4 regions of the Rhodomicrobium sp. genome follow, and region 4 is predicted to be linked to each of the others. Evidence: predicted binding sites of a transcription regulator. Region 4 holds the regulator's gene; each other region holds the start of a gene.
What was found. Region 4 encodes LexA, which represses DNA repair genes until DNA is damaged. Its sites were predicted from a motif close to TGTTCNNNNTGTGTTCNG; they were not measured.
Positions count from the first base shown of each region.

Region 1: ssb (single-stranded DNA-binding protein) is a predicted target of LexA. The motif match lies at 4,694-4,711, and genes of this name have one in related genera.
Region 2: QM659_RS06105 (adenosylcobalamin-dependent ribonucleoside-diphosphate reductase) is a predicted target of LexA. The motif match lies at 3,432-3,449, and genes of this name have one in related genera.
Region 3: recA (recombinase RecA) is a predicted target of LexA. The motif match lies at 2,800-2,817, and genes of this name have one in related genera.

Region 1 covers NZ_JASGFR010000008.1:84,238-91,350, reverse strand. The annotation lists gene QM659_RS05290 (peptidylprolyl isomerase) at 1-435, opposite strand, end outside; gene coaD (pantetheine-phosphate adenylyltransferase) at 478-1,002, opposite strand; gene gyrA (DNA gyrase subunit A) at 1,020-3,845, opposite strand; gene ssb (single-stranded DNA-binding protein) at 4,033-4,575, opposite strand; gene QM659_RS05270 (HU family DNA-binding protein) at 5,091-5,471, shown strand; gene QM659_RS05265 (hypothetical protein) at 5,551-5,838, opposite strand; gene QM659_RS05260 (hypothetical protein) at 5,835-6,182, opposite strand; gene QM659_RS05255 (glycosyl hydrolase 108 family protein) at 6,197-7,113, opposite strand, start outside.
Region 2 covers NZ_JASGFR010000010.1:68,118-75,230, forward strand. The annotation lists gene QM659_RS06080 (hypothetical protein) at 1-203, shown strand, start outside; gene QM659_RS06085 (hypothetical protein) at 260-808, opposite strand; gene QM659_RS06090 (rhomboid family intramembrane serine protease) at 942-1,700, opposite strand; gene QM659_RS06095 (alpha/beta fold hydrolase) at 1,719-2,645, opposite strand; gene QM659_RS06100 (Hsp20/alpha crystallin family protein) at 2,755-3,261, shown strand; gene QM659_RS06105 (adenosylcobalamin-dependent ribonucleoside-diphosphate reductase) at 3,471-5,792, shown strand; gene acs (acetate--CoA ligase) at 5,894-7,113, shown strand, end outside.
Region 3 covers NZ_JASGFR010000027.1:9,803-16,915, forward strand. The annotation lists gene QM659_RS11620 (ABC transporter permease) at 1-684, opposite strand, end outside; gene QM659_RS11625 (hypothetical protein) at 881-1,279, shown strand; gene QM659_RS11630 (hypothetical protein) at 1,557-2,567, shown strand; gene recA (recombinase RecA) at 2,874-4,010, shown strand; gene alaS (alanine--tRNA ligase) at 4,178-6,862, shown strand.
Region 4 covers NZ_JASGFR010000018.1:11,977-19,089, forward strand. The annotation lists gene QM659_RS08935 (DUF3320 domain-containing protein) at 1-2,860, opposite strand, end outside; gene lexA (transcriptional repressor LexA) at 3,200-3,916, shown strand; gene QM659_RS08945 (PHA/PHB synthase family protein) at 4,145-5,998, shown strand; gene parC (DNA topoisomerase IV subunit A) at 6,172-7,113, shown strand, end outside.

The sequences.
Region 1 (7,113 bases), on a different contig from region 4:
GCCCCAGACGGTGTATTGCCCGTTGAGGTGAGGCGCGTCTTCCAGACAAATGAAGAACTGGCTGTTCGCGGAATTGGGGCTGCCCGCGCGCGCCGCCCCTACCGTCCCGCGCTTGAACGGCGTGGAGTTGAACTCCGCGGGAAGGTCCGGATATTTCGAACCGCCGGTGCCGTCGCCTTTCGGGTCGCCCGTCTGGGCCATGAAACCCGTTATCACGCGATGGAACGTGAGGCCGTTGTAGAAGCCCTCGCGAACGAGCTTCTTGACGCGCTCGACATGCTTCGGCGCGACATTCGGGAGAAGCTCGATGACGACGCGGCCGTCCTTCAGATCGAGGTAGAGCGTGTTGTCCGGGCTCGCCGCCCGGGCCGATGGAGCGGCAACGCCGAGCGTGGCGGCGGCAAGAAGCGCCAGGAACATCAGGGAACGAAACATGGAAACCCTTTGCTTATCGATTTCGTTTGCGATTTCGAGCGGCTATCGCGCGTTCGGGGCGGGATTGCGGCCACCGGCGGTGCGCCCCGTCTTTTCGAGAATCCGCCCGAGCACATAAGGTGATACGAACGGCGACACATCTCCGCCGAGCTGCGCGATCTGACGGACAAGTGTCGCGGTGATATGGGCAAAGCCCGGCGTGGCAGCAAGGAACACCGTGTCGATATCCGGCGCCATGGCCCGGTTCATGCCGAAAAGCTGCGTCTCGTAGCCGAGATCCGCGGCGTCGCGCACGCCTCGCAGCATGAACGACGCATCATGCGCCCGAGCCGCGTCGACCGTCAGCCCGTCGAAAAAAACCACGGCGCCGCGCTCGCCCGCGCCAAGGCTCGAAAGCTCGTCGCGCAGCATCTCCGCGCGTTCCTCCGCTGTGAAAAGCGGCGCTTTCGACGGGTGAACGCCCACGCCGACCACCAGCCGGTCGAACAGCGCCAGACCGCGCGCCATGATATCCCGATGGCCGAGCGTTGGCGGGTCGAAGCTGCCGGCGTAGAAACCGCAAGGCATGCGGCGTTACCTCGCGCTCATTCGGATTGGTCCTCGCCCTCGGCGTCACCGCCGGTATCAGCGCCGTCGCCATTGCCGCTGCCGGTTCCGTCGTCGCTGATGAGTTCGGCGGACACGACGCGCTCATCCTGATCGGTGCGGAAGATCGTGACGCCCTGTGCGGAACGGCCGGTGATGGAGATGCCTTCGACGGGGCACCGGATCAGCTTGCCGCCGTTCGTGACCAGCATGATCTGGTCCGTATCTTCCACCGGGAAGGATGCGATGAGGCGGCCGTTTCGCTCGTTCACGGCCATCGCGATGATGCCTTTGCCGCCGCGTCCGGACGTCCGGTATTCGTAGGACGAGGTGCGTTTGCCGAAGCCGCGCTCGGACATGGTCAGGACGTACTGCTCTGCCGCTCCCATTTCGCCGTAGCGCGCGGGGGTGAGGTCGGCGATGTCGGTGCTTTCGACTGCCTCGCCGTCGTCGAGGGCATCGACCGTCTCGGCTGCGGCGATTGCCTCCTGTTCGGCGGCGTCCGCCTCGGTCGCGGCGCGTTCACCCGCGGCGGCGCGGCGCATGGCGTTCGCCTGCTTGAGATAAGCCGCGCGCTCGGCGGGCGTTGCGTCCATATGCCTGAGGATGGCGAGCGAAATCACGGTGTCATCTTCTTCGAGGCGGACGCCGCGCACGCCGGTCGACTCGCGGCCCTTGAAGATGCGCACATCCGTCACGGGGAAGCGGATCGCCTGACCGTTGGCGGTCGTGAGGAGAATGTCGTCGGTCTCGCGGCAAAGCTGCGCGCCCGCGATATCGTCGCCCGCATCGAGCTTCATTGCGATCTTGCCGTTCTGGCGGACTTCCGCGAAGTCGGCGAGTTCGTTGCGTCGCACATTGCCGGAGCGGGTGGCGAACAGGATGAACACGCCCGACTCGTCGCGCTCTTCGGGCAGGGGCAGGATGGAGGTGATCGTCTCGTCCTGTTGCAGCGGCAGAAGGTTGATGAGGGCTTTGCCGCGCGCCTGCGGAGCCGAGAGCGGCAGCCGCCAGACCTTCATCTTGTAGGCCATGCCGCGCGAGGAAAGGAACAGCACAGGCGTGTGTGTATTCGCGACGAACAGGCGCGTGACGAAGTCCTCGTCGCGCGTCGTCATGCCGGAGCGGCCCTTGCCGCCGCGTCGCTGCGCGCGATAGGTCGAAAGCGGTACGCGCTTGATGTAGCCGCGATGGCTGACGGTGACGACCATATCCTCTTTCTGGATCAGGTCTTCGTCGTCCACTTCGCCTTCGACATCGAGAATTTCGGTGCGGCGCGGCGTGGCGAACTCTTCCTTTATGGCGGTGAGTTCGTCGCGGATGATCGAGACCACGCGGGCGCGCGAAGAGAGGATATCGAGATAATCGCGGATCTTGTCGGCGAGCGCCTTCAGTTCGTCGCCGATTTCGTCGCGGCCGAGCGCGGTGAGGCGCTGCAGGCGCAGGTCGAGGATCGCTTTCGCCTGATCGATGGACAGGCGGTAGACGTTGCCCTCGTGGATGCGCGAGCGCGGATCGTCGATGAGAAGCAGCAGCGGCGCGATGTCGTCGGCAGGCCAGTCGCGCGACATGAGCGCTTCGCGCGCGCTCGCAGGGTCGGGCGCCGTGCGGATCAGCTTGATCACCTCGTCGATATTGGCGACGGCGGTGGCGAGGCCGACAAGCACGTGCGCACGGTCGCGCGCCTTGCCCAGCAGAAACTTCGTGCGCCGCGTGACGACCGTCTCGCGGAACTGCGTGAAAGCCTGAATGAAGTCGAGAAGCGTATGCTGTTCCGGGCGCCCGCTGTTGAGCGCCACCATGTTGGCGGCGAACACCGACTGGAGCGACGTGAAGCGATAGAGCTGGTTCAGCACGACGTCGGGCATGGCGTCGCGTTTCAGCTCGATGACGACGCGATAACCGGAGCGATCGCTCTCGTCGCGCACGTCGGAAATGCCCTCGACGCGCTTCTCGCGCACGAGTTCGGCGATGCGCTCCTGAAGCGTCGCCTTGTTCACCTGATAGGGGATTTCGGTCACGATCAGCGCATCGCGATCCTTGCGGATCGTCTCGACATGCACCTTGCCCCGCACGACGACCGAGCCGCGTCCCTTGAGATAGGCGGCGCGGATGCCCGCGCGGCCCATGATCACGCCGCCGGTCGGGAAGTCCGGCCCGGGGACGTGCTCCATGAGTTGCTCGATGCTGAGCGCGGGATTTTCGAGAAAGGCGAGGCAGGCGTCGATCACTTCGCCGAGATTGTGCGGCGGGATGTTCGTCGCCATGCCGACGGCGATACCGCCCGCGCCGTTGACGAGGAGGTTCGGGAAGCGCGCGGGAAGGACGGTCGGCTCGCGCTCGGAATTATCGTAGTTGTCCTGAAAATCGACGGTGTCGTTCTCAAGATCGTTCAGCAGCGTGTCCGAGATCTTTTCGAGGCGCACCTCGGTGTAACGCATGGCCGCCGGCGGATCGCCATCGACCGAGCCGAAATTTCCCTGCCCGTCGATGAGGGGCACGCGCATGGAAAAGTCCTGCACCATGCGGACGAGCGCGTCGTAAACCGATTGATCCCCGTGCGGGTGATATTTACCGATGACGTCGCCGACGACGCGCGCAGATTTGCGGTAGGGCTTGTTCCACGCGTAGCCGTTCTCGCTCATCGAGAAGAGAATGCGGCGATGAACGGGCTTCAGCCCGTCGCGAACGTCGGGCAGCGCGCGAGACACGATCACGCTCATCGCGTAATCGAGGTAGGAGCGCTTCATCTCGTCGGTGATGAGGATGGGACGAATGTCCCCCGCTCCGCGATCGCCCTTGTTGCCGTCTGACGGATCTGCCAAAACCTGACCCTTGGCGTTGTGAAAAGATAAAAAACGGCGAGAACAGCCGCTAACCTGGTCGGAATTTACAGGCTGAACCCCGCGAGGACAAGGACGCCGTCCATTTGCCTTTCGCGAGACGCCTGTTTTTGTTTTTGCGCTCTGCGATGATCGTCATCGCGCGAAAGCCACTCAACGGCAGCATGCGCTAGAATGGAATCTCGTCGTCGAGATCCTTGTCGAAGGGCTTCGGCTGCCCCGCATCGCGCGGCTTCGCGCCGCCCGTGCCGCCGCCGCTTCGGAAGCCGCCTCCGCCACTGCGGCCGCTGTCGCCCCGGTCGAAGCTGGCACCGCCTTCGTTGAAACCGCTGCCGCCTTCATAACCGCCGGCGCCGCCTGCGCGCCCATCGAGCATGGTGAGCTGGCCGTTATAGTTCTGCAGGACGACTTCGGTCGTGTAGCGGTCGTTTCCCGAATTATCCTGCCATTTCCGCGTCTGCAACTGGCCTTCGACATAAACCTTCGCGCCTTTGCGCAGGTACTGTTGCGCGACCTTGCCGAGCTGCTCGTTGAAGATGACGACGCTATGCCATTCCGTCTTTTCACGCCGTTCGCCGGTCTGCTTGTCGCGCCACGTGTCGGTCGTCGCAAGCCGCAGATTGCAGATCGAACGGCCATCCTGTGTGTGGCGCACCTCGGGATCGGCCCCGAGATTGCCGATAAGAATGACCTTATTTACCGAGCCCGCCATGAGAGCCCCTTTCATCAAACATTGAGTCGCTGCGGAGTTTACATGAAGCGTCAGCGCCCAAAACACAACTGTACCCGCACGATCCGCTTTTCCACACAGGTTGGGTACAACGAAATGGTGTTCGCCATATGTTCTATTTGCGCCCGACGTTCGTGTCAAGCATCTTCGATTGCGAGACGGTCTGTTAACGGCGCTGCGGAAAACTCCCTTAAAACAAGGGTTTTTCGGGCCAAAAAACCACACTTTGTTACAAAATTACCGTGCAACCAGCATTTGGCCTGTATCTCGCTCGAAAAGGTTGTTGACGCGCGGCGCTACACGGCTCGAAGGTTGCGTTGCGTCAAATGGCCATTTAGACCTGATTCTGTTGGCCTAAATCGCAATCAGTGCTCTTGACCCGGTGGATCGAACGTACAACATCGATTGCACTCAAAGGGATGGGTTTGTTTGATCAGCCATCGGTAACGGACGCCCGGATTTCTCTTTCCAAGGCATGAATCAAGAAGGAACTCGAGATGTCGAAAACGCAAGCGGCGCCTGCGGCCAAGGCTGCGAAATCTGAGGCGGCCAAACCCAAGGCAGCGGCAAAGGCGGCAGCGCCTGCAAAGCCCGAGAAGGCAGAGATCGTGACGCTTCGTCAGCTCGCGACGGAAGTCGCCGAGACCCACGGCCTTTCCCAGAAGCAGGCGAACGAGGTTCTGTCGGAAGCTGTCTCCAGCATCGGCAAGCATCTGAAAAAAGGCGCCCGCATCCGCATCGCCGGACTCGGCACGCTTGAAGTGCGCAAGCGCGCAGCCCGCACGGGCCGCAACCCTGCCACGGGCGAGGCGATTGAAATCAAGGCCAGCAAGAAGGTGGCTTTCCGCGCGGCCAAAGATCTGAGCGAATCCATCTAGGGCTTTCGCGTCCAAGCAGTCGAGTTCGGCCAGCGACGAAACAATGCGCTTTCACGCATCGTTTCGTCGCGGCAACATGTTATTTCGGCCGTACACAAAGCGAGCGGTCGGCCAGAATGTTTTTTATGGCGGTCATTTCCTTTTCGATCGCGCCGAGGCGGGTGTCCGTCTCTGTCTTGTCGCGCGCTAGACCCGACATGACGCCGCCGACCGTGTATCCGGCAACGACCAGAAAACCGCCGAACGTCAGAACCATCGCGAACGGCAGATAAATCCGGCTGAGCGGGACGGCGCCGTGATGACCGTTGGCACCGGTTGCGGCAACCGGCTGGATGGCCGAGGGCCGTCCGTCATCGGGGATGGTCATCGTGCGCGCCTCTCCGCCTTTGCCGCCGGGCAAGGCTTTTGCGAGGCGGCGATCCGCGTCCGCTCGATGGTTCGACCCTCTTCGATATAATGATGTCGCAGATAAAGAAGCCCGAGTGTCGCTGCCAGGACGGCCAGCGCAACCCGACCCTCGGCGCTTTTCGAGAGCGACGCGAGGATTTCCCCGATGGCGGCCACGAGCGCGCCGACGAATTGCGCGACGCCGGAGACGATCGGAGCCAGCGGCCCGAGAAAGGCAAGAGCGCCCACAGAAACGCCGAGTTTTCCTGCCAAGGCCGCAAGGCTTCCCCAGGACGATGAAATGAAAGCAAGAAGCGCGTTCATGTGTCTGGCTCCGGTCAGTCGGTTGAGGCAGTGGGGGCGGAGGCGCCTTGATAGTCGAAGTTTCGGTAAGCCTTGACGTGCTCGCTTCGGATGAGCCGGAGCAGGGCTATGGCCGCCACGAGGACGGCGCAGAGAAGCAGCCAGCGATTGGTCGAGGCCCAAGCGATCACGCCCTGAAGCGGTTCGAGCGCAGCGCGCGCGCCGCTGATGCTGTCGAGAACGCTGTCGCTGGAGAAGGTTTCGGTTGCCGCCACAGTCCCGAAAAGCCACGCGAAGATGCGTTGCAGCAGGTTCATCTGGCGCAGCGGCTTGTCGCCTGCCGCTTCGAGATCGCGCCGCGAAACTTCACGCCGCCTCGGCAGCATGGGTGCGGCCTCCGCGAGCGCCTTGCCGTACGCCGGACGCCAAACGCCCGCCTCGCCGTCGAGGCCATTATCGTACTGGAAAAGCACGACTGCTCGATGGGTCTGCTCACCGAAAATCCCGTCCACCGCTCCGGCCGGATAGCCGAGGGCCCGAAGCCGCGCCTGGAGCGCGCGAACCTCTCGACCGCGCATCCCGGCATGAAGGGTTTCGTCGAACGGCAACTGCGCCTCCGGCTGGCCCGCCATGGTGCGCGCGTCGATCCTGATCCCGGACACGCGGCGCGCCCAGCCGGTTCCGAAAACGCGCCACAGTCGCCCAAGCCGCTGGAGGAAGGCGAGCCGCGCGTCGCAATAGGCGTCGATGTACTTCGCCTGTTCGAGCCACTGCCGCGCGCGGCCAGGGCCCGAGTTCACCGCCGCGTCGAAAACGCAAAGGTCGAGTCCGGGCGGCAGCGCCTCACACGCCATCGCATCCCAGTAATTTTCGCGATAGATCGCGCGAAGTTCGCCGTCTTCGATCTGCCGGACCGGCCTTGCTCGTTTGCCCTGCCTTTTCCGCCAGGCGT
Region 2 (7,113 bases), on a different contig from region 4:
TCTTCGCTCCCGATGCCCGGAAACTCGCGACGGACAAAGGCTACCAAATTGTGGGCGAGCCGCAGATGGAGAAGAAACACTTCCAGATGCTCGCCCGAAAGGACGGCAAATATTACGCAATCGATGCCCACCGGGACGGTTCCGTGAAAGAACTGCGCCCTGTGGACAAGAGCGACATCCGCTGGGGCCCGATGATCAACTAGTCGAAAATTGGGGCGGGAAGCCAGCCGCATAGCTGACCTCCTACCTGTTACTATATTCAGGCTGCGACGCCTGCGATTTCGGACAGAGGTTCGCCCGCGTGGGCGCCCGCGAAGCGGATGCCGTCGAGCGCCACATAATGCGAGCGGAAAACCTTCCGGTCGAAAATGACCGTTCCGTAGAAATAAAGGCGCGGGATCGCGTCCGTCAGCCCGTTCGCGGTCGCGTAGGCGTCCCAATCCTTGCCCGCCTTTGCCCAGGACGCGTCGTCGAAACCGGGCGCAAACGCAATCGCCGGTCCTGCCTCGCCACCCGTCGGCGGCTTCAGATAGGCGAAGTCGCCCATGCGGTCGTCCTGGCGGCCGAAATCCCTGCGCGAAAAACTGAGGTTGCGCTTGCTGAACGTGGACAGAATGACGACCTGCTTGCCGGACCATTTGTAGCGCGGCACACCGAACAGCGAATATTTCGTGTGCGCGGCGAATTCGGCGAAGGTGATGGGCGCATATTTCACGCCGTTGAATTCGTACGGGTCGAAGGGAGTAACGGCCTCCTCGGCGGTCTCTGCTATGGGCTCGCCTTGTTCGATCGGGTGTTCTTCGGTCATCTCAACCGCATCTCTCTGAGGGTTATCGGGATGGCGTCGTGCGGCACCTCGCATGACGCGCAATTTTCTTCGCCACTGTGGCAAAACGGGGACAGACGCGCAAGGCGTCCATGCGCCGCGCTCCGGCAAAGGGCTACCCCCAAGGGCCAGGTTTCCAGGGCGGCGCACCGTCCGATGCGGTCGCAACGGGAGGCTGAAAACGCGGCTGGGACTCGTCATAGGTTCGATCCGGGGCGAACCGCCAAAGCGGAATCAGCGCCAAGCCCGCCACGAACCCCCCGATATGCGCCCACCACGCAATGCCACCGCCCGTGTTCGGCTCCGACAGGTCGGTGAATCCCTGAGCAAACTGAATGCCGAACCACACGAGCCAGAAGAAAAGGGCCGGCACCCTGAAGACGAAGATCAGGATCAGGATCGTGAGGCGCGCGCGCGGAAATGTGGTGGCGTAGCCGCCGAACACGCCCGCGATAGCCCCGGACGCGCCAAGCGTCGGCACATCCGAAAGCTGGTTGAACCAGGCGTGTACGTAGCTCGCGGCGACCCCGCAAAGGAGGTAGAAACAGAGGAACTGCCAGCGCCCGACGCGGCCTTCAAGCGATGAGCCGAAGACGAAAAGCAACCACATGTTGATGATGAGGTGCAGCCATCCGCCATGCATGAAGGTGCCGGAGATGAAAGGCAGGTAATCCGTGCCCGAGAGGCCCATATAGGCGGCCCAGGCCGGATCGAAATACCGGCGCGGGATCAGCGCGTATTCCATGGCGAAGGCGTGCGCCTCGGCTTGACTGAGGCTCGACTGGTATAAGAAGACAAGCACGTTGGCGAGGATCAGGCCATAGGTCGCCACCGGCGCGAAGGGGATGCGGATCGAATCCTTGATCGGGAACATCCGGCGTCCCTTCCCCGCTTACGAAGCAACGGTGATGCTGTCTTTGAGCGCGCCGAGAACCTCTTCCGTGTGATCGAAAATCCAGTAGTGGCCAGCGCCGACAACCCGCACGGGCCTGCATTGCGGCACAAGCGCGCCGAGGTGCAACGCCGCCGAAACCGGCACGTTCCGGTCCGCCAGCCCCTGCCACAGCAGGAATGGCGTCTTGATCGCCTCGAACGGGATATTCCAGGGCTCGGAAAAGAGCCTGAACTCCTGCACGACGCCGCGAATGCCGGGCCGGATGCCCTCGATAACGCCCGCCAGAACATTCGCCTTGACCTCGGGCCGCGACAGGATCGGGGCGTCCGCTGGCCCCGCGCGGCGCATGAGCCCGCGAAACATGGCGTCGGGCGCGGCGTTGAACAGCGCGCGGCTCAGCGAAAAGACGCCCGTCATCGCAAGTGTATAGTGTGGCATCGAGCGGAAGAAGATCGCTTCGCCGCGCGGCAGGGTCGGCGGTCCTTCGGGCGGGCAGAGCGGGCCGACAGGGCTGACAAGCGCCGTGGCGATCACACGCTGGGGCAGAAGCGCTGCGCTCGCGGCTGCATACGGCCCGCCGCCGGAGACACCCGCGACCGCGAACCGCTCGATGTCGAGATGATCCGCGAGAGCCGCGACGTCGCCCGGCCAGTCGACGAGCTTTCTCTTCGGCTGAAAGTCGGAGAAACCGAAGCCCGGGCGGTCGGGCGATATGAGGCGAAGGCCGAGCCTTCGCGCGGGCGCGTCTGCGAGGCGATACATGAGCCGCGAACCGGGCGTGCCGTGAAACACGAAGACGGGAGCCCCCGACTGGTCCCCATATTCGGCCCAGGCGAGCTTGCGGCCCCCGGCAAGCGTCAGCGTTCGCGGTTCATCCGCCGGAATGGCGTTATCGGCCTGCCGGGTGCTGGTTGCAAAAGCCATGATGCGCCTTCCGGTTGAAACATCGCGAGCGGATTTAAATATAGAAAAAAGCCCCGCCCCATGGCGGACATATCTCGGAATGTTAGCACATCATGACAAGGAGAAAACGATGGCTGACGAAGGTTCGAGCAAAGGTCGCAGCGCCGCGCCCGCGCGCTACGGAGACCCGTTTCAGTCGTTTCGGTCCGAAATGGACCGGCTTTTTGAAAACTTTCTGTCGGGAGTGCCGCAACTGGCGGGATTCCCGCAGCGCGCATCGGCAGGTCACGGGCTGACGCCGTCTTTCGATGTGAAGGAGACGGACAAGGACTTCGTGGTGAAAGCGGATCTGCCGGGCATCGACGAGAAAGACCTGCAACTGACGGTGCACGACGGTCAGCTTCGTATCAGCGGGGAGAAGAAGAGCGAGACGTCGGAGGAGCACGAGAACTACTATGTGAAGGAGCGCAGCTTCGGCTCGTTCACGCGCACTGTCCGGCTGCCCGACACGGTCGATGAAGACAAGGTCGAAGCGACCTTCGACAAGGGTGTGCTTACGGTCACACTGGCGAAGAAGGACGACCACATAAAGCCGCAGAAGAAGATCGAAATCAAAAGCGGTCCGGCGTCTGCCTAGCGGTCCGATCCCGACATATGCATCTTTTGCCGATCAAATGTCGGGATCGAAAGGACACCCGACAGAATGGCGGCGGATGGCGGGTGGCGGCCTCTCCGCCGCTCTTTCACGGTTTGTTTCGCCACTTGAAGTTTCGTTAGCAGTTTATCCACATGGCGCCCTTGACACTTTGGCACAAAAAGGGAACATTTAGGGATCATAACGCGTATATGTCACAGAGTTTGGACGCTTCGATGCCGATCCCGATTTCACGCCAGATATGGGAAGCCAAGTATCGTTTTTCGCCCGCCGGTGGGGAGCCCGAGCGATCCGTTGCTGAAACCTTCGCGCGCGTGGCAAGGGCCGCCGCCGCTGCGGAACCCGAAGCCAGACGAAAGGAGTGGGAGAAGCGCTTTCTCGATGCGATGACGGATTTCGCCTTCATGCCGGCGGGACGCATCCTCGCGGGCGCCGGCACCGGCCGCGAAGTCACCTTGTTCAACTGTTTCGTTATGGGAGAGATCGGCGATGACATGGGCTCGATCTTTACCCATGTTCGCGAGGCCGCGCTGACGCTTCAGCAGGGCGGCGGCATCGGGCACGACTTTTCCACGCTGCGGCCAAAAGGCGCGCCCGTGAAAGGGGTAGGCGCGGATGCGTCCGGCCCGGTCAGCTTCATGGATGTGTGGGACGCGATGTGCAGGACGATCATGTCCGCCGGATCGCGGCGCGGCGCCATGATGGGCACGCTCCGCTGCGATCATCCCGATATCGAAGCCTTCATCGAAGCGAAGGCCGACCCGGCGCGTCTCAGAAACTTCAATCTTTCGGTGCTCGTGACAGACGCTTTCATGGAGGCGGTCAAGGCGGATGCGCGCTGGCCGCTCATGTTCGGAGGCACCCTGTTTCGGGAGGTCAGCGCCCGGGGCCTGTGGTTGAAGATCATGCGCAGCGCCTACGACTACGCTGAACCGGGCGTGATCTTCATCGACCGCGTCAACGCCGCGAACAACCTTGCCTGGTGCGAAACGATTTCGGCGACAAATCCCTGCGGCGAACAGCCCTTGCCCCCCTACGGCGCGTGCCTTCTCGGCTCGATCAATCTCGCCGCGCTCATCGAAAGGCCCTTTGAAACCGGCGCCCGGCTCGACGAGGCGCGCCTCGGAAGGCTCGTGCCCGTCGCGGTGCGCCTTCTCGATAACATCATCGACGTCTCGCGTTATCCGCTGCCGTCGCAGGAGCGCGAAGCGAAGGCGAAGCGGCGCATTGGCCTTGGCGTTACGGGGCTGGCGGATGCGCTGGTTTTCTGTGGTGCGCATTATGGCGAGGAGAGCGGACGAGCGCTCGCTGCGTCATGGATGGCGCGCATTTCGCAACTGGCGTACGAGGCGAGCGTCGGGCTTGCGAAGGAGAAGGGCGCGTTTTCGCTGTTCGACGCCGATGCCTTCCTGGCGCGGCCCTTCCCCGCCTCGCTTCCGCCGTCACTGCAAAAGGCCATCCGGCAACACGGCGTCCGCAACGGCGTTCTCACCTCGATCGCGCCGACGGGGACCATTTCGCTTCTCGCAGGCAATGTGTCGAGCGGCGTGGAGCCCATCTTCGATTTCGAATTCAGTCGCCGGGTTCTTCAGCCCGATGGCTCCGCGCGCCACGAAACGGTTGAAGATTACGCGGTGCGCGTCTTCCGCGAAATGCGAGGCAGCGCGCCGCTGCCGCCCGCCTTCGTCGCGGCGCGGGAATTGACGCCCGCTCAACATATCGAAATGCAGGCCGCGCTTCAGCGTCATGTCGATGCTTCGATATCCAAGACAGTCAACTGTCCGGCGTCCATCCCGTTTGAGGACTTCGAGATGCTGTATGCCGATGCCTGGCGCCTGGGCCTCAAGGGGTGCACCGCATACCGCCCCAACGCGGTGACGGGGGAGGTTCTCGCTTCCGCGCCCGCGGCGACTGCGGTGCCGCCAGCTCAGCCGGCGCTTCCGCTCGCTGCTGCCCCGCCGTGCGAGGTCCACGCCGTCGAACCGTTGCCTCGTCCGCGCGAACCCGTGCTTTCGGGCTTCACCTACAAACTGAAATGGCCCGGCTCGGACCACGCGATATACGTCACCATCAACGACAGCATCGAGGACGGCGAGCGCCGCCCCTTCGAGATCTTCATCAACTCCAAAAACCTTGAGCACTACGCCTGGACGGTCGCCCTCACGCGCATGATCAGCGCCATTTTCCGCCGCGGCGGCGACGTGGGGTTCGTGGTTGAGGAGCTCAAGGCGGTTTTCGATCCGCGAGGCGGCGCGTGGATGGACGGGCGCTACGTCCCGAGCCTCCTTGCCGCCATCGGCGATATCGTCGAGCGGCATTTCATCCATATCGGCTTTCATGGCGTGGCGTCCGAGCCTGACCGACTCAAAGTCCCCATCGGGCCGCAAGACGACGTCCAGAATGGCGCGCGGCTCCCTCTGACGAATCTCTGTCCGAAATGCGGGGCGCCGGGGATGATCTCGCAGGAAGGATGCCGCACCTGCCGTGTCTGCGGGTTCTCCACATGCAATTGAAACAGGCCTCTGCCCGCCGGGTGTTCGACCTTTGCGCAACTTGCTCTGGGATAGCCAATCAAACATAAATAGCGCTGAAAAAGCGCATCGTGGAGGACGTCATGACGGGCAAAATTTATCCGGTCTCCGAGGCCTGGAGCAGCTCGGCCTATATTGATGAAAACAAGTATCGCGCGCTCTACGAGCAGAGCGTAAGCGATCCCGAAGGCTTCTGGGGTGAACAGGCCGCCCGCATCGACTGGATCAAGCCCTTCACGAAGGTCAAGAACACGTCCTACGACCCGCATAACGTTTCGATCAAATGGTTCGAAGATGGATCGCTGAACGTCGCGGCAAACTGCATTGATCGCCATCTTGAAACGCGCGGCGATCAGGTCGCCATCATATGGGAAGGCGACGAGCCGAACCTGGATCTCAAGATCACCTACCGCGAGCTTCACGACCGCGTCAGCCGCTTCGCCAACGTGCTGAAAAAGCACGGCGTAAAGAAGGGCGACCGCGTCACGATCTACCTCCCGATGATCCCCGAGGCGGCTTACGCGATGCTTGCCTGCGCGCGCATCGGCGCGATCCATTCAGTCGTTTTCGGCGGGTTCTCGCCGGACAGTCTTGCGAGCCGCATCGTCGACTGCGATTCGAGCGTCGTCATCACGGCGGACGAGGGCGTGCGCGGCGGCCGCAAGGTTCCGCTCAAGGCAAACGCGGACAAGGCACTGGAAAAATGCCCGAGCGTGGAACGCGTGCTCGTGGTGAAACGCACCAATTCTCCTGTCGGCTGGACCGCAGGCCGCGATTTCTGGCTCGCGGAAGAAATGGAATCCGTATCTGCCGACTGCCCACCGGAAGAGATCAACGCGGAAGACCCGTTGTTCATTCTCTATACGTCCGGCTCGACGGGGCAGCCGAAAGGTGTGCTTCACACGTCCGGCGGCTATCTCGTCTATGCTTCGCTGACTCATCAGTACATCTTCGATTACAAGGATGGCGATATCTACTGGTGCACGGCGGATGTGGGATGGGTCACCGGCCACAGCTACATTCTCTACGGTCCGCTCGCGAACGGCGCGACGACGGTCATGTTCGAGGGCGTACCGAATTATCCCACCGCGTCCCGCTTCTGGGACGTCATCGACAAGCATCAGGTGAACACGTTCTACACAGCGCCGACAGCCATTCGCGCGCTGATGGGCGCCGGCGACGAACTCGTCAAGAAGACGAGCCGCAAGTCGTTAAGACTGCTGGGGAGCGTCGGTGAGCCGATCAATCCCGAAGCCTGGGAATGGTATTATCACGTCGTCGGTGAGCAGCGCTGCCCCATCGT
Region 3 (7,113 bases), on a different contig from region 4:
CCTGAAGCCGCGCCCCGCCGCGCGTTCGGCCCGCGCGATGGCGAGCGTCGAAAGCGCCGTCATGGCGAGGTAGATCGCGCAAGCCACCGCGTAGAACTTGAACGGCTCGCGCGTGGCCTGCACCGCGATGGTGGTCTCGCGCAGGAGGTCGTTCAGCGCGATGACGGACACAAGCGACGTGTCTTTCAACAGCACGAGCCAGTTATTGCCGAGGCCGGGGAGGGCGAAACGGAGCGCCTGAGGCAGCCGCACGCGGCGAAAAACCTGACGGGACGACATGCCGAAGCTTCGCGCCGCCTCTATCTGCCCCCGCTCGACTGCCGTCAACGCCGCGATAAAGACCTCGCTCGAATAGGCGCCGAACACGAGCGCGAGCGCCACGAGGCCCGCAACGAAAGGCGAAACCTGCACAGCGACCGGCAAGCCCGTGGCGGCGGCGATCTTCTGAAGCAGGATCTGGCCGCCGAAATAAATGAGAAGCAGCGTGAGAAGTTCGGGCAGCGCGCGAAAAACGGTGGTGTAGGCTTCGGCGAGGCCGCGCGCGGCGGCGATATGCGAGGTTCTGGCCAGCGCCGCGGCGAGCCCCAGCGCGAGCCCAAAGGGAAGCGTCGCCAGTGCAAGGCCGACCGTCATGGCCGCGCCCTCGGCCAACGCGCCGCTCCATTCTGAGATGACCCCGTCCAAGCCGCTCCCCGCTTCGCACGAAACCGGAAAAGCTTAAGCGCGAAGCCTTGCGTCCGGCAAGCGGCGATCCCGAAATCGCAAGGGATTGCGTTCGAGAAACTCCGAGGCGCGTCGCGCTTGAAGGGAGCCTCAATCGGTGGCACGAAAACAGTTCGCACGCCAGTTTCGGCGCGTATCGCGAAAGGCACAGGGAACCATGGCTCGAAGCACTCCTTTCCTCGGCGTTTTCGGCCGGTTCGGACGATCCGAAAGCCTGCGTACACTCGACAAGGCGTTGCGTGCCGTCGACCTCCATCCCAATCTCGTGCCGGAAGCCGTCAAGCTGACCGTCGTCTCGCTCCTGATGGACGCGCACGGGGAGAATCCCCGCGAGCCCGATTATCGCCACGCGGCTGAACTTGTCGGCTATGTCGCGCTCGGCGCGGACGCGTTCGCCGTCGCGAACGGGGATGGCGCCGCCGGCGATGCGGAACGCCGGATCGAGGCGGCGCTTGCCGACGAGGAAAGCCTCGATGCGAAGCTCATCCTGCTTGCGCTCCATTCGAACATTGTCCACCCGGCGGTGAAAGAGGCGTGGCAGCTCGAAAGCGATTGAGCCCGCAAACCTCGGCGCGCCTCCCGGCTTCGTTCATCCGCCCCGGCACAAATCCGGTAACAGCGTCAGCCGAGCCGAACGATCCGCAAAAGCGGGTGCAGCCATGCGACAGGAGCCTGCTCACGGAGAAGTCAGCAGAAACTCGTTCCCTCGAAAGCCGGCCTCGCTGCGAGAGCATTCGAATTGTTTAGCGAAACGGATTATTTTCTCATGGAGTCGATCGTCTGCCTTCGGACGGTGTTTTCTCCGGGCAGGCCGCCCCCGAACGGAGCCTCTCATGCGTCCTTCGATTTCCGAACATCTGCTCGTCCCCCCTCTGACACCGTCAACGCGCATTCTTTTCATCGCACGTCACGCACCGCTTGAGCCGGACTTCGCGGCGCGCGGCTTTGAAGGCGACGGCGGCTATCCCGGCTATTACGCGCGCGTGTTCCGCACCTTGCGCGACCTCGGCTATCGCATCCGCACCACGAGCGAGCCGCTCGCGCTTCTCGCCGGGAAGGGCGAAACCGACATCGTCTTCTCGCTCTACAACCGCATGCCGATCAACAATCCCGAAGTGTTCATCCCATCGTTGTGCGAATATCTGCGCATCCCTTATGTCGGCGCGCGGCCGAACATTCGCGCTCTCGCCGAGGACAAGTGGCTTGCGAAGCTCGCGGCGAAGGCCATCGGCATTCCGGTTTCCGAGGGTGCGGTCTACGCCGACGAGGCGGCGCTCGAAACGCCCCCCGGCTTTCCCGGCCCGTATTTCGTCAAGCAGCGGTTCGGCGCGGCATCCGAGGGCGTCAGCGCCGAGTCGATACAGGACGATTGGGCGGGCGCCGCGCGCGTGGCGGCGAAGCTGATGGCGCGGGGCATGGCCGTGCTCGTCGAGGGCTATGCGCCCGGACTCGATATCACCGTTCCGTCGCTGGGAAGCGCGGGCGGCCCTCTCGTGCTCGGCGTCGTGCGTCCGCGCTCGGACAAGGCTGGCGGCATCATCACCGAAGACCTCAAGCGCAGCGATCCGCTCGGCTATGAGATGTTCGAGGCGGGCGACGTCGAGGAAGCTCTCCGCAACGATGTCGACGCGCTGTGGCGCGCCGCCGGCCCGATGGATTATTTCCGGATGGATTACCGCTTCGATCCCGAGACCGGACGGCGCGTCTTCCTCGAATTCAATATCTGCTGTCATATCGGGCGCAGCGGCTCGATCTGCCTTGCTGCCTCGCAGCACGGGCTCAGCCAGGCCGATGTCCTCGGGCATGTGATCGAGTACAGTCTGAGGCGGCAGTCGTTCGGGTGAGCTTGTCGACGGGGCACACTTTCGCAGACGCGTTGGAGCTGGCGGCACGCCTTGCGGTAAAATGTTCTTCCTGGGTTCAGAGACAGATTCGCCGATCGGGTGATCGACTCGGTCGGATCGGGCGCCGGAATTCGACGCATGCGGCGCAATCGATCTCGCTTTTGCAGCGGGAGTGCCCCAATTGCAACAATCAGAACGAATGATCCAAGGTTGAGCAAAACCACTTGCGCACAAGAACAAACGGGGTACATTCAGTGTCGTTTGCAAGTCCATGACCGCTATGGAATAAACGAAGGATAACGATTCATGAGCGAAACGCCGTTCCGCGTGATCGAAGGGAATTGGGACAGCATGGACAAACAGAAAGCCCTCGAAGCCGCCCTGAGTCAGATCGAGCGGAATTTCGGCAAGGGATCCGTCATGCGGCTGGGCAAGAACGACAAGCCCGTCGAGGTGGAAGCGATTTCCACCGGCTCCCTGGGCCTCGACATCGCGCTCGGAATAGGCGGGTTACCGCGAGGCCGCATCATCGAAATTTTCGGGCCGGAATCGTCCGGCAAGACGACGCTCGCGCTTCACGTTATCGCAGAGGCGCAGAAAAAGGGCGGCTCCTGCGGGTTCGTGGACGCCGAGCACGCGCTCGATCCCGTCTATGCGAGAAAACTGGGCGTCAACCTGGAAGACCTGATCATCTCGCAGCCCGACACGGGCGAACAGGCTCTCGAAATCACCGATACGCTGGTGCGCTCCGGCGCAATCGACGTCATCGTGGTGGATTCGGTCGCAGCCTTGACCCCGAAGGCCGAGATCGAGGGGGAAATGGGCGATGTGCTGCCGGGGATGCAGGCCCGCCTCATGAGTCAGGCGCTCCGCAAACTCACGGGATCGATCTCGAAATCGAATTGCCTTGTCATCTTCATCAACCAGATTCGCATGAAGATCGGCGTGATGTTCGGCAATCCCGAAACCACCACGGGCGGCAACGCCTTGAAATTTTACTCCTCGGTGCGCCTCGACATCCGTCGTATCGGACAGATCAAGGAACGCGACGAGGTCGTCGGCAACCAGACTCGGGTGAAAGTCGTCAAGAACAAGGTGGCCCCGCCATTCAAACAGGTCGAATTCGACATCATGTACGGCGAAGGCATCTCGAAGACCGGAGAACTCGTCGACCTGGGGGTGAAGGCCAACATCGTCGAAAAATCCGGGTCCTGGTATTCGCACGACAGCCAGCGGATTGGACAGGGGCGGGAAAACGCAAAGGCCTTCTTGCGCGGCAATCCGGCGGTGGCCGAAGCGATTGAACGAGACATCCGCGCCAATGCCGGACTGATCGCGACAAAAATCCTCGACGGTGCGGATAGCGACGATGACAACGGCGACGGAGAGCTGCCGGGCGAGGTTGAGGCGCCAAGCCCGGGCCGGAAGGGCGCCAGCCGCTAGGCCGACGTCGATGTGTCAAATCGGACCGCATGTGGCAGGATTGCTGTGGGCGTCTTGCTCGATAACGGGAAATTGCGGTATCGCTGTCGAGTGCCGATATGCTTTATCTCTTGGGCCGGTTTGGCCGCCGGTAAAGCCGCGCTTGTCCACTGGAAACGAATTTGGTTATGAGCACCCTTAACGAGATCCGCGGAACCTTCATCGATTTCTTCCGCAAGAACGGTCACGAGCACGTGCCATCGAGCCCGCTCGTGCCTCGGAACGATCCGACGCTGATGTTCACGAACGCGGGCATGGTGCAGTTCAAGAACGTCTTCACCGGCATGGAGACGCTTCCATTCAAGCGCGCCGTCACCTCCCAGAAGTGCGTGCGCGCGGGCGGCAAGCACAACGACCTCGACAATGTCGGCTACACCGCGCGACATCACACCTTTTTCGAGATGCTCGGCAATTTCTCCTTTGGCGACTATTTCAAGGAGCGCGCCATAGAGTTGGCCTGGACGCTCGTCACCAAGGAATTCGGGCTCGACAAGAAGCGGCTTCTCGTCACCGTCTTCTCCGAAGACGACGACGCGCATGCCCTCTGGAAGAAGATCGCAGGTCTGTCCGACGACCGCATCATCCGCATTCCCACATCGGATAATTTCTGGTCGATGGGGGAAACAGGTCCGTGCGGGCCCTGCTCCGAAATCTTCTTCGACCACGGTCCGAAAGTCCCCGGCGGCCCTCCCGGCAGCGAGGACGCCGACGGGGACCGCTTCATCGAGATCTGGAACCTCGTTTTCATGCAATACGAGCAGGTTTCGAAAACGGAGCGGCTCGATCTGCCGAGGCCTTCGATCGACACGGGCATGGGCCTGGAGCGCGTCGCCGCGGTGCTGCAAGGCGTTCACAACAATTACGACACAGACCTCTTTCAGGCTCTGATCCGCGCTTCGGTCGATGCGACCGGCGTGCCGGCCGAGGGCGCAGCGCTTCCGAGCCATCGCGTCATCGCCGACCATCTTCGCGCCTCTGCCTTCCTTATCGCGGACGGCGTGCTGCCCTCGAATGAAGGGCGTGGCTATGTTCTTCGCCGCATCATGCGACGCGCGATGCGCCATTCGCATCTGCTGGGCGCCGAAGAACCGCTGCTGTACCGCCTCCTTCCCGTTCTGGTGCGGGAGATGGGCCAGGCTTATCCGGAACTCGTGCGCGGTCAGGCGCTCATCGGCGAAACGCTCAAGATCGAGGAGGTGCGCTTCCGCAGGACGCTCGCCCGCGGCCTGAGCCTCCTCGACGAGGCGTCCGGTTCGCTTGGCGCGGGCGACACGTTTTCCGGCGACGTGGCCTTCAGGCTGTATGACACCTACGGCTTCCCGCTCGATCTGACGCAGGATGCGCTGAAGGCCCGCAACATTCGCGTCGATGTCGAACAATTCAACGCCGCCATGGCGCAGCAAAAGGCCGAAGCGCGCAAGGCGTGGGCTGGCTCCGGCGAGGCTGCGACGGACAAGGTCTGGTTCGACGTGCTGGATCAGGCGGGCGCGACGGAATTTCTCGGCTATGAAACCGAGGTAGCCGAAGGCCAGATTGTCGCGATCCTGAAGGATGGCAAGCCGGTCAAGCAATTGAAGACCGGCGAAGAGGGCGTTCTTATTCTCAACCAGACGCCGTTTTATGGCGAATCGGGCGGCCAAGTCGGTGACCGGGGTGTCATCATCGGGCCGAAAAATGCCCGCTTCGACGTGTCCGAGACGCAGAAGAAGCTCGGCAAACTGTTCGCGCATGTCGGCATAGCGAAGGAGGGCCCGCTCAAGGTTGGCGACGCCGTCGAAATGCAGGTCGATCATGCGCGCCGCACCGCGATTCGCGCGAACCATTCGGCGACCCATCTGCTGCACGAGGCGCTGCGCGAGACGCTCGGCACGCATGTCACGCAAAAGGGCTCGCTCGTCGATCCGGACAAGCTGCGTTTCGACTTCTCCCATCCGAAGCCGCTTTCCAGGGAGGAACTCGCTGCCGTCGAGGATCTGGCCAATGCGGTCGTGTTGCGCGACAGCCCGGTGGTAACCCGTCTGATGGCGGTGGACGACGCCATTGCTGCCGGCGCCATGGCGCTTTTCGGCGAAAAATACGGCGAGGAGGTCCGCGTCGTTTCGATGGGCGAGGCCAGCCACGACGACCGCGGAAGCCGCGCTTTCTCGGTGGAACTGTGCGGTGGCACGCACGTGCGGGCGACGGGCGAAATCGGCCTCGTCAAGGTGGTGCAGGAGAGCGCCGTCGCCGCCGGTGTCAGACGCATCGAAGCCCTGACGGCCAATGCGGCCCGCCAGCATCTCGCACATCAGGAGGCGGCCCTTCGGCAAGCCGCCGAGCTTCTCCGCGTGGCGCCATCGGAAGTCCCGACGCGCCTGCAAAGCCTGATAGAAGAGCGCAAGAAGCTTGAACGCGAACTGGCCGAGGCGAAGAAGAAGATCGCGCTCGGCACGGGCGGGGGACAGGACGGTGCCGAAAATCCGGTTCGCCGGGTCGGCGACGTGACCATGTTCGCGCGCACCGTCCAGGGCATTCAGCCCAAGGATCTTCGCAGCCTCGTGGATGACGGCAAACGCCAGATCGGCTCCGGGATCGTGGCCATCGTAGGCGTCACGGACGACGGCAAGGCGGGCATCGTCGTCGGCGTGACGGACGATCTCACCAAGCATTACAGCGCGGTCGATCTCGTGAAGGCCGGAGCGGCGGCTGTCGGAGGACAAGGCGGCGGCGGCAGGCCGGATCTGGCGCAGGCCGGCGGTCCGAACGGAGCGAACGCCGAGGCTGCGCTGAACGCCATCGCGGAACGTCTCGCAGGCGCGGCTGCCGCCGCGTAGGCGGCTTGCGGGCAGGCGGGGTCAGGCGTGGCGCGGCGTAGTCGGTGGAGGTGATTCGTTGCCTTCAGCTCAAGTTGCGGTTTGGCAACCCGGGTTGTCCACTCGCTTACGTCGATGCGGCTATCGCGCGGGGCAGTCCACCGCAAGCGAATATGGCACGTGAGCCGCGCTGCCTTTGGTGAGCGGTAAGCACGGCGGATGCAACGGAGGAACGCGCGATTTGGCAGATTTCCCCGCCCATGCGCCGCAGG
Region 4 (7,113 bases):
GTTTGAGCGCGCGGATATCCTTGCCGGCGAGCGTGGCGGCGTCGCGGGCCTCCGGTTTGAAGGCGAGCGCGGCAAAGACGATCATCGCATAGAGGCGATGCGGGTCTCCCGTTTCATGCGTCCCGAAATGCTTCGCGAGCACCGCGCCCGCGTTTGACAGATCGACCACGGCTTTGCGGAACGCGGCGCACGCCGTTTCCAGTTCGCCACGCCACACCGGCGACCAGTCTGCATGGCCGATCTCCTTCAGCGGGTGCGCTGCGGGCGTCGTGCCAAGCGCCTGCACGGCGGTTCGCAGGCTGCGGCAGAGATCGCGCAAGGCGCGCATCTCCGCTTCGTCGTGCTGATCGGGGGAGGAGAACGGAAGCTTGACCTTCGGTGCGAAGTCCCGTTGCGCTATGACGCGGCCCAGAGCACGGTGCACCGACAGGCCGTTGCCATGGCGGCGATGCAGCGCGACGACGACCTCGTTGAGCCGGTCGCGAAGCGCTTTCAGATCCTCCGTCGCCGAATCCCATTCGCGCGCGGCATCGGCGGAGCGCGATTCCCACGCTGTCTTGAGCTGAGCGAGGACAGCGGTTTTTTGCGCCTTGGCCGAATGCACTTCGAGGCAGAAGGAGCCGAGGCCGATGTCGTTCAGTCGCTTGCGAACGACCTCAAGCGCCGTCGTCTTCTGCGAAACGAACAGCACGGACCGCCCGTCGCCAAGAAGCTGCGCGATCATGTTCGCAATCGTCTGGCTCTTGCCCGTGCCGGGCGGACCGAAAAGCACGAAGTCCTTCTCGCGCGACGCGGCGACGACCGCGGCTGTCTGCGACGAGTCCGCCAGAAGCGGCATGAACAGGTCTTTCGGGTGGATCTCGCGGTCGAGCGCGCGTTCCTCCGGCATGTCGCGGGGATCGCCATAGGTGTCTTTCGGCGTATCGATGAGATGGCGAACCACGGGGTTCCGCTTCAGAAGCTCCGCGCGGTCGACAAGATCCTTCCACATCAGATATTTGGCGAAAGAGAAGTTCGAAAGCGTGACCTCCTCGGTCAACTCGAACCCCTTCATGTCCTTGATGTGCAGCCGCGCGATGCGCCAGATCTGCGCCACGTCGAGGCCCGACGCATCCTGCGGCAGATCGCGCTCGAACTCCGGCATTTCGAGGCCGAAATCCTGCCGAAGCATTTGCAGTAACGTCGGATTGATGCGGGCGTCGTCGTCATGGCGCACGAGCCGGAAGCCCGAGCGAATGGTGCGGCGCTCCAGCCGGACCGGCACGAGAAGCAGCGGCGCGCGGCAACGCTGGTCCTTCCCCGCAGGCGACCACGACAGAAAGCCCATGGCAAGATGCAGGCTGTTCGCGCCGCTTTCTTCGAGCGAGCCTCGCGCAGTGTGATGGATTTCGGTCAGCCGGTCCTGAAGGTCGTCGTCGGAAAGCGCGGTGAGCACTTCGCCCCGCCCGAGCGCTTCGAGCGCGTGCTGTCTCGCTGCGTCTTCGCCCGCCCTCAACTGGTAGACTTCGGCATCGCGCGGATCGTCGCCGCTCATGACGTCGGCTCTGGCGAGGATTTTTATCTCCTTGCCGCTCGCGAGCCGGTCTTCCAGCTCGCCCGCGTCAGGGCAGGAGAGATCGACGGCGCTTTTTCCGCTCTTGAAATTCAGGAGCCTGTTGCGAAGCGAGAGGTCGAGCAGCTTCCGCTTCCATTGTTCCACCCGGTCGAGCGGCTGATCCGGCTCGGCGGGCCTGACGGCTTCCTCCACGAAGGTTGGCGGTTCGTCGAGCCCAACCGATCCGCCGGCCTCCGCTGTCACGGGCAGAGCATCCTGCGCACCGTCATGCTCGACGCCGAGCGGGCGGATTCGGCGTTGGCGTGCCTGCGCGATATCGACGACCAGTTCGAAGCGGCGCGGTTCGTCCTCGTTCGCGTAGCTCGCGGCCTTGTCGACCGCGGCCCGGAATTTCAGCGGTGGATGGTTCGTGAGAAGGGTTGTCTCGATCAGGATCATTTCCTGCAGTTGCAGGCGTTTGCGAACGGTCTCGGCTTCGTCGACGACACAGGAGGAGAAAGCCTCCTGTGTGAGCCAGAGACCGCAATAGGCGTGGCCCGTCGAAAAGCCGACGAGCGGATTGAGCCCGGCCTGTTCCAGGCAGGCCGCGTAAAGCAGCGTGAGATCGAGACATGTCCCGAGCTTGCGCTCAAGGATCGCGCCGGGCAGGCGGATCTTCTGCCCGTCCTGCTCGAAACTCGCGGGCGGGAACGCGTAGACGATCTTCGCGTCGACGAGGGCAGCCCAGATCGCCTCGGCGACCTCCCACGAACGTCCCTTCCTGTTGCCGGAATAGCCGTCAAGCGCCGAGTTCCTGCCATGCAGACGGAGTTTCTCGGCGGCATTGCGCAAAATCACCTCGACGGCCGGGTCGTTCGGGCGGACGAAAGCGGCCACGAGTTCCGGCGGCGTGGAAAGTCCGGTCCATTCGTTCGGCGCGAGCGCCCGGCACGGGATCGTCGCGGTCGCCAGCGATTCCTCGCCCGCTCTCGCCGAAATGTGGATTTCGCCGTCCGCGGCTTCGGTCAGCCGATTGAGAAAGGCAGGGTCGAGATCGGCCTCGACCGGGCTGATCGAGCGGACGCCCCCCGCGTTGAGACGATCCAGCCGGAAGACCGTCGGCTTGAGAAAAGGAGGTTCCGACGAAATGGAAATCAGGACATCCGAGAAGTCGCGCTCTGTTCCGTTGGCGATCTCGATTTCGCCGATGGCCGGAATTGAATTGACCTGAAATGCCAGATTAATGCGCGGCGCCACGTTCGCCCGAAGCTTCACCGAAGGCGCCTGAAGATCAGAATCGTTGATCGGATCGTTGGTAATCGTCATAAAAAATATACCTAATTGCGCTTGTCACGGATACTCTCTGCTTACTGACTTCGCAAGCTGGATTCTCTTGTGCGTCACAATATGATGACTGTGGGGGAGAGTGCGTTTGAACAACGCAGAAATGCGGCCTGAAATCGGGCAGGCCGGAAGGGGAAAACGGTCCGACAAGTCGAACGCTGGCAGGACCGGGAATAAATTAGCCATTGGGAAATCTCCTGTCGCTAGAGATTCCTCCTGTGCAGGGCTGATCCAAAAGTGCCCTTTTTCCTTGCGGAACTTAATGAGAACGCTTAATGGTGTTCTTGGTTTGTACAGTCCTTCGCCACAACCGGGCCGCCCATGCTGACACCGAAGCAAAAGCAACTCCTCCTCTATATCAATGAGCGTATCGAAGCGACCGGCGTGCCGCCGTCGTTCGATGAAATGAAGGAGGCGCTGCATCTCAAGTCCAAGTCCGGCATCCATCGCCTGATCATGGCGCTGGAAGAGCGCGGCTTCATCCGCAGGCTTCCCCATCGCGCCCGCGCCCTGGAAGTCATGAAGATGCCGGAGCGCGCGCGCGCGGGTTTCGAGGCCGACCGCCGGCGGGGCTTCATGCCGACCGTCATCGAAGGACGCCGGTCATCTTTCGAGGACGCACCGCAGTCTCCTTTCATCCGCGACCGGGAAGACGGCGGCATATCGGTTCCCGTGATGGGGCGTATCGCGGCGGGCGTGCCGCGCTCGGCCATCGAGGACCACAGCCACGTCCTCGTCATGCCGCCGGAATATCTCTCCACGGGCGATCACTTCGCGCTCGAAGTGCGCGGCGACTCCATGGTCGAAGCCGGAATTCAGGAAGGCGATACGGTCGTGCTGAAAAAGACCGCGGCCGCCGAAAGCGGGGATATCGTGGTCGCGCTCATCGACGACGAGGAGGCGACCCTGAAACGGCTTCGCAAGCGCGGGCAATCGATCGCTCTCGAACCCGCAAACCCGGCCTACGAGACGCGTATTTTCGGTCCTGACCGTGTGAAGATCCAGGGCAAGCTCGTCGCGCTCCTGCGGCGATATTAAGATCGAACCTGACGAGTCATGGCTGATATGCGGCTATCGCGAGGGCGGGACAGCCGCCATCGAAGCGCTATAGTAAACACTTAGTCGGAGGACAAGCGCGGCGGGCGAAGAAAAGCTTTCGGCCCCTCACCAAACGACGCCAGAATGTTATATTATTAGTCCATGCTCGATTCAACGAGCGCAAAAGGACGCAAGAATAACTTTGCGGTTTGGGAGAGCTACGCACGGATGTCAGACAAGCGTCAAAAAGGCGACAAGCGAGAAGCCGCGAGCGCTCCGGCGCCGTCCAGACCTTTGCCGGGCCTTCAGTCTCCGGAGCAATTCGCGACGAACCTTCTTCGCGCCTTTGAGGCTAGCGGGCAGGCCGTCGCGAAAATCTACGAGGACCGGGACAAGCGCTCGGGCGCTTTCACGGTCGCGGGCGGAATGGCGGACATCGGCAAGATTTTCGCGCCGATCGCGCAATACTGGATGAGCGACCCGCAAAAGCTGGCAGCCGCTCAGGCGAAGCTCAATCAGGATCTCATCGACCTTTGGGGCCGGACCTATCAGCGTTTTCTCGGCGAGGAGGTCCAGCCGCTGATCGAGCCGGCCGCCAGCGATCCGCGCTTCAAGGACAAGGAGTGGTCGGAGAACGCATTCTTCGATTTCCTGAAGCAGGCCTATCTTCTGACCGGCAAATGGGCGGGCGATCTCGTCGAGAACGCCGAGACGGTCGACAGACACGCAAGGAAGCGCGCCGAGTTCTATCTGAACCAGATCGTGACCGCGCTTTCGCCGTCCAATTTCCCGTTCACCAATCCCGAGGTGATCCGCACCACCGTCTCGACCGGCGGTCAGAACCTTGCGGAGGGAATGCAGCACCTTGTGGAAGATCTGAACCAGTCGGGCGAACTGCTTCGCATACGCCAGACCGACATGTCGGCTTTCGAGGTCGGCAAGAATCTCGCCGTCACCCCCGGAAAGGTGGTCTATCAGAACGACATCATGCAGCTCATCCAGTACACGCCGTCGACGGAGAGCGTGTATCGCGTGCCGCTGATGATCGTGCCGCCATGGATCAACAAATATTACATCCTCGACCTGACACCGCCGAAGTCGTTCATCAAATGGGTCGTCGATCAGGGCTTCACGGTTTTTGTGGTCTCCTGGGTGAATCCGGACGCCAACCTCGCCTCGAAATCGTTCGAGGACTACATGCGTGAGGGGGTGCTCGACGCGACCGACGCCGTGCTTCGCATCACGGGCGAGCCGCGCACCAATGCCGTCGGCTATTGCGTCGGCGGTACGCTGCTCGCGAGCACGCTCGCCTACATGGCCGGGACGGGCGACGACCGTATTGCGTCGGCCACGTTCCTCGCCGCGCAGACCGATTTCACCAACGCCGGCGATCTTCTCGTCTTCATCGACGACGAGCAGTTGAAGGCGCTCGACGAGGTGATGGCGGAACGCGGTTTCCTCGATGGCGCGCGCATGTCGGCCGTGTTCAACATGCTGCGCCCGCGCGATCTGATCTGGCCGTACATCGTCAACAATTACCTGCTCGGCAAGCAGCCGTTCCCGTTCGACCTCCTGTACTGGAACGCGGATTCGACGCGCATGCCGCCAGCGAACCACAGCTTCTACCTGCGCGAATTCTATCGCGACAACAAGCTCGCGCGCGGGCTTCTGTCGCTCGGCGGCGTGCCGCTCGACCTCTCCCGCGTGACGATCCCGATCTACGAACTCGCCACGCGCGAGGATCACATCGCGCCCGCGCAGTCGGTGCTCGTCGGCTCGAAGCTGTTCGGCGGACCGGTGCGCTTCGTGCTGGCCGGATCCGGGCATATCGCGGGCGTCGTCAATCCCGTAAGCCGGGCCAAATATCAGCACTGGATCCTTGAGGACGGCGATCCGAAGACGATCCCCACTGTCGATGCCTTCGTGGCGCGGGCAACGGAATATCCGGGTTCCTGGTGGCCGGACTACGCGAAGTGGCTCGGCTCGCTTTCCGGCGACAAGGTTCCGCCGCGCGAACCCGGCGGCAATGGTTACGCGCCCATCGAGGACGCACCCGGCTCCTACGTCCGCGCGGTGTCGTAGCCAGCCGCGTATTACCTTTCTCTCGTCGAAGCCTCCTGCCGGTGGCTTTGACGCGCGAGGATCGGCTGTTCAGGCTGCTGGGGCGTTGCCGACGGGCCTTTGAAATTGCATGCCCGTCGGGAACCGCGCCCTCCGCCCTTGAGCCGCCATCGCGAACCCGCTACCTCTGACGCATGGCCGACGAAACGATTCTCGCGAACCCACCCATCGAGCCGATCCGGCTGAAGGACGCGCTCGAAGAGCGCTACCTCGCCTATGCGCTCTCCACCATCATGCACCGCGCGCTGCCCGACGTGCGCGACGGGCTGAAGCCCGTGCATCGCCGCCTCTTGTTCGCGATGCGGCAATTGAAGCTCGATCCGGCGGGCGGCTTCAAGAAATGCGCGCGCGTCGTCGGCGACGTGATCGGTAAATATCACCCGCATGGCGACCAGTCGGTGTACGACGCGCTGGTGCGTCTCGCGCAAAGCTTCTCCCAGCGTTACCCCCTCGTCGACGGGCAGGGCAATTTCGGCAATATCGACGGCGATAACGCAGCCGCGATGCGCTACACCGAAGCGCGCATGACGGCGATCGCCGCCGCGCTGCTCGACGGCATCGACGAGGACACCGTCGATTTCCGCGAAACCTACGACGGCGAGGAAGAAGAGCCGGTGGTGCTTCCCGCCGCGTTCCCGAACCTGCTGGCCAACGGCTCGTCGGGCATCGCGGTCGGCATGGCGACGTCGATCCCCCCGCACAATGCGGAAGAGGTCTGCGACGCGGCGCTCTATCTCATCAAGCACCCGAAGGCGAGCGTCGAGACGCTGCTGACCTTCCTGCCGGGGCCGGACTTTCCGACCGGCGGCGTGCTCGTCGACGACACGGCGGGGCTCGTGGAAGCCTACCGCACGGGCCGCGGCTCGTTCCGGCTGCGCGCGCGCTGGCACACCGAAGACACCGGTCGCGGTGCCTATCAGATCGTCATCACGGAAATTCCCTACGGCGTTCAGAAGTCGCGGCTCATCGAGAAGATGGCCGACCTTCTGCAAGCGAAAAAGCTGCCGCTGCTCGGCGACATCGACGACGAAAGCGCGGAGGACATCCGCATCGTCATCGAGCCGAAATCGCGAAAC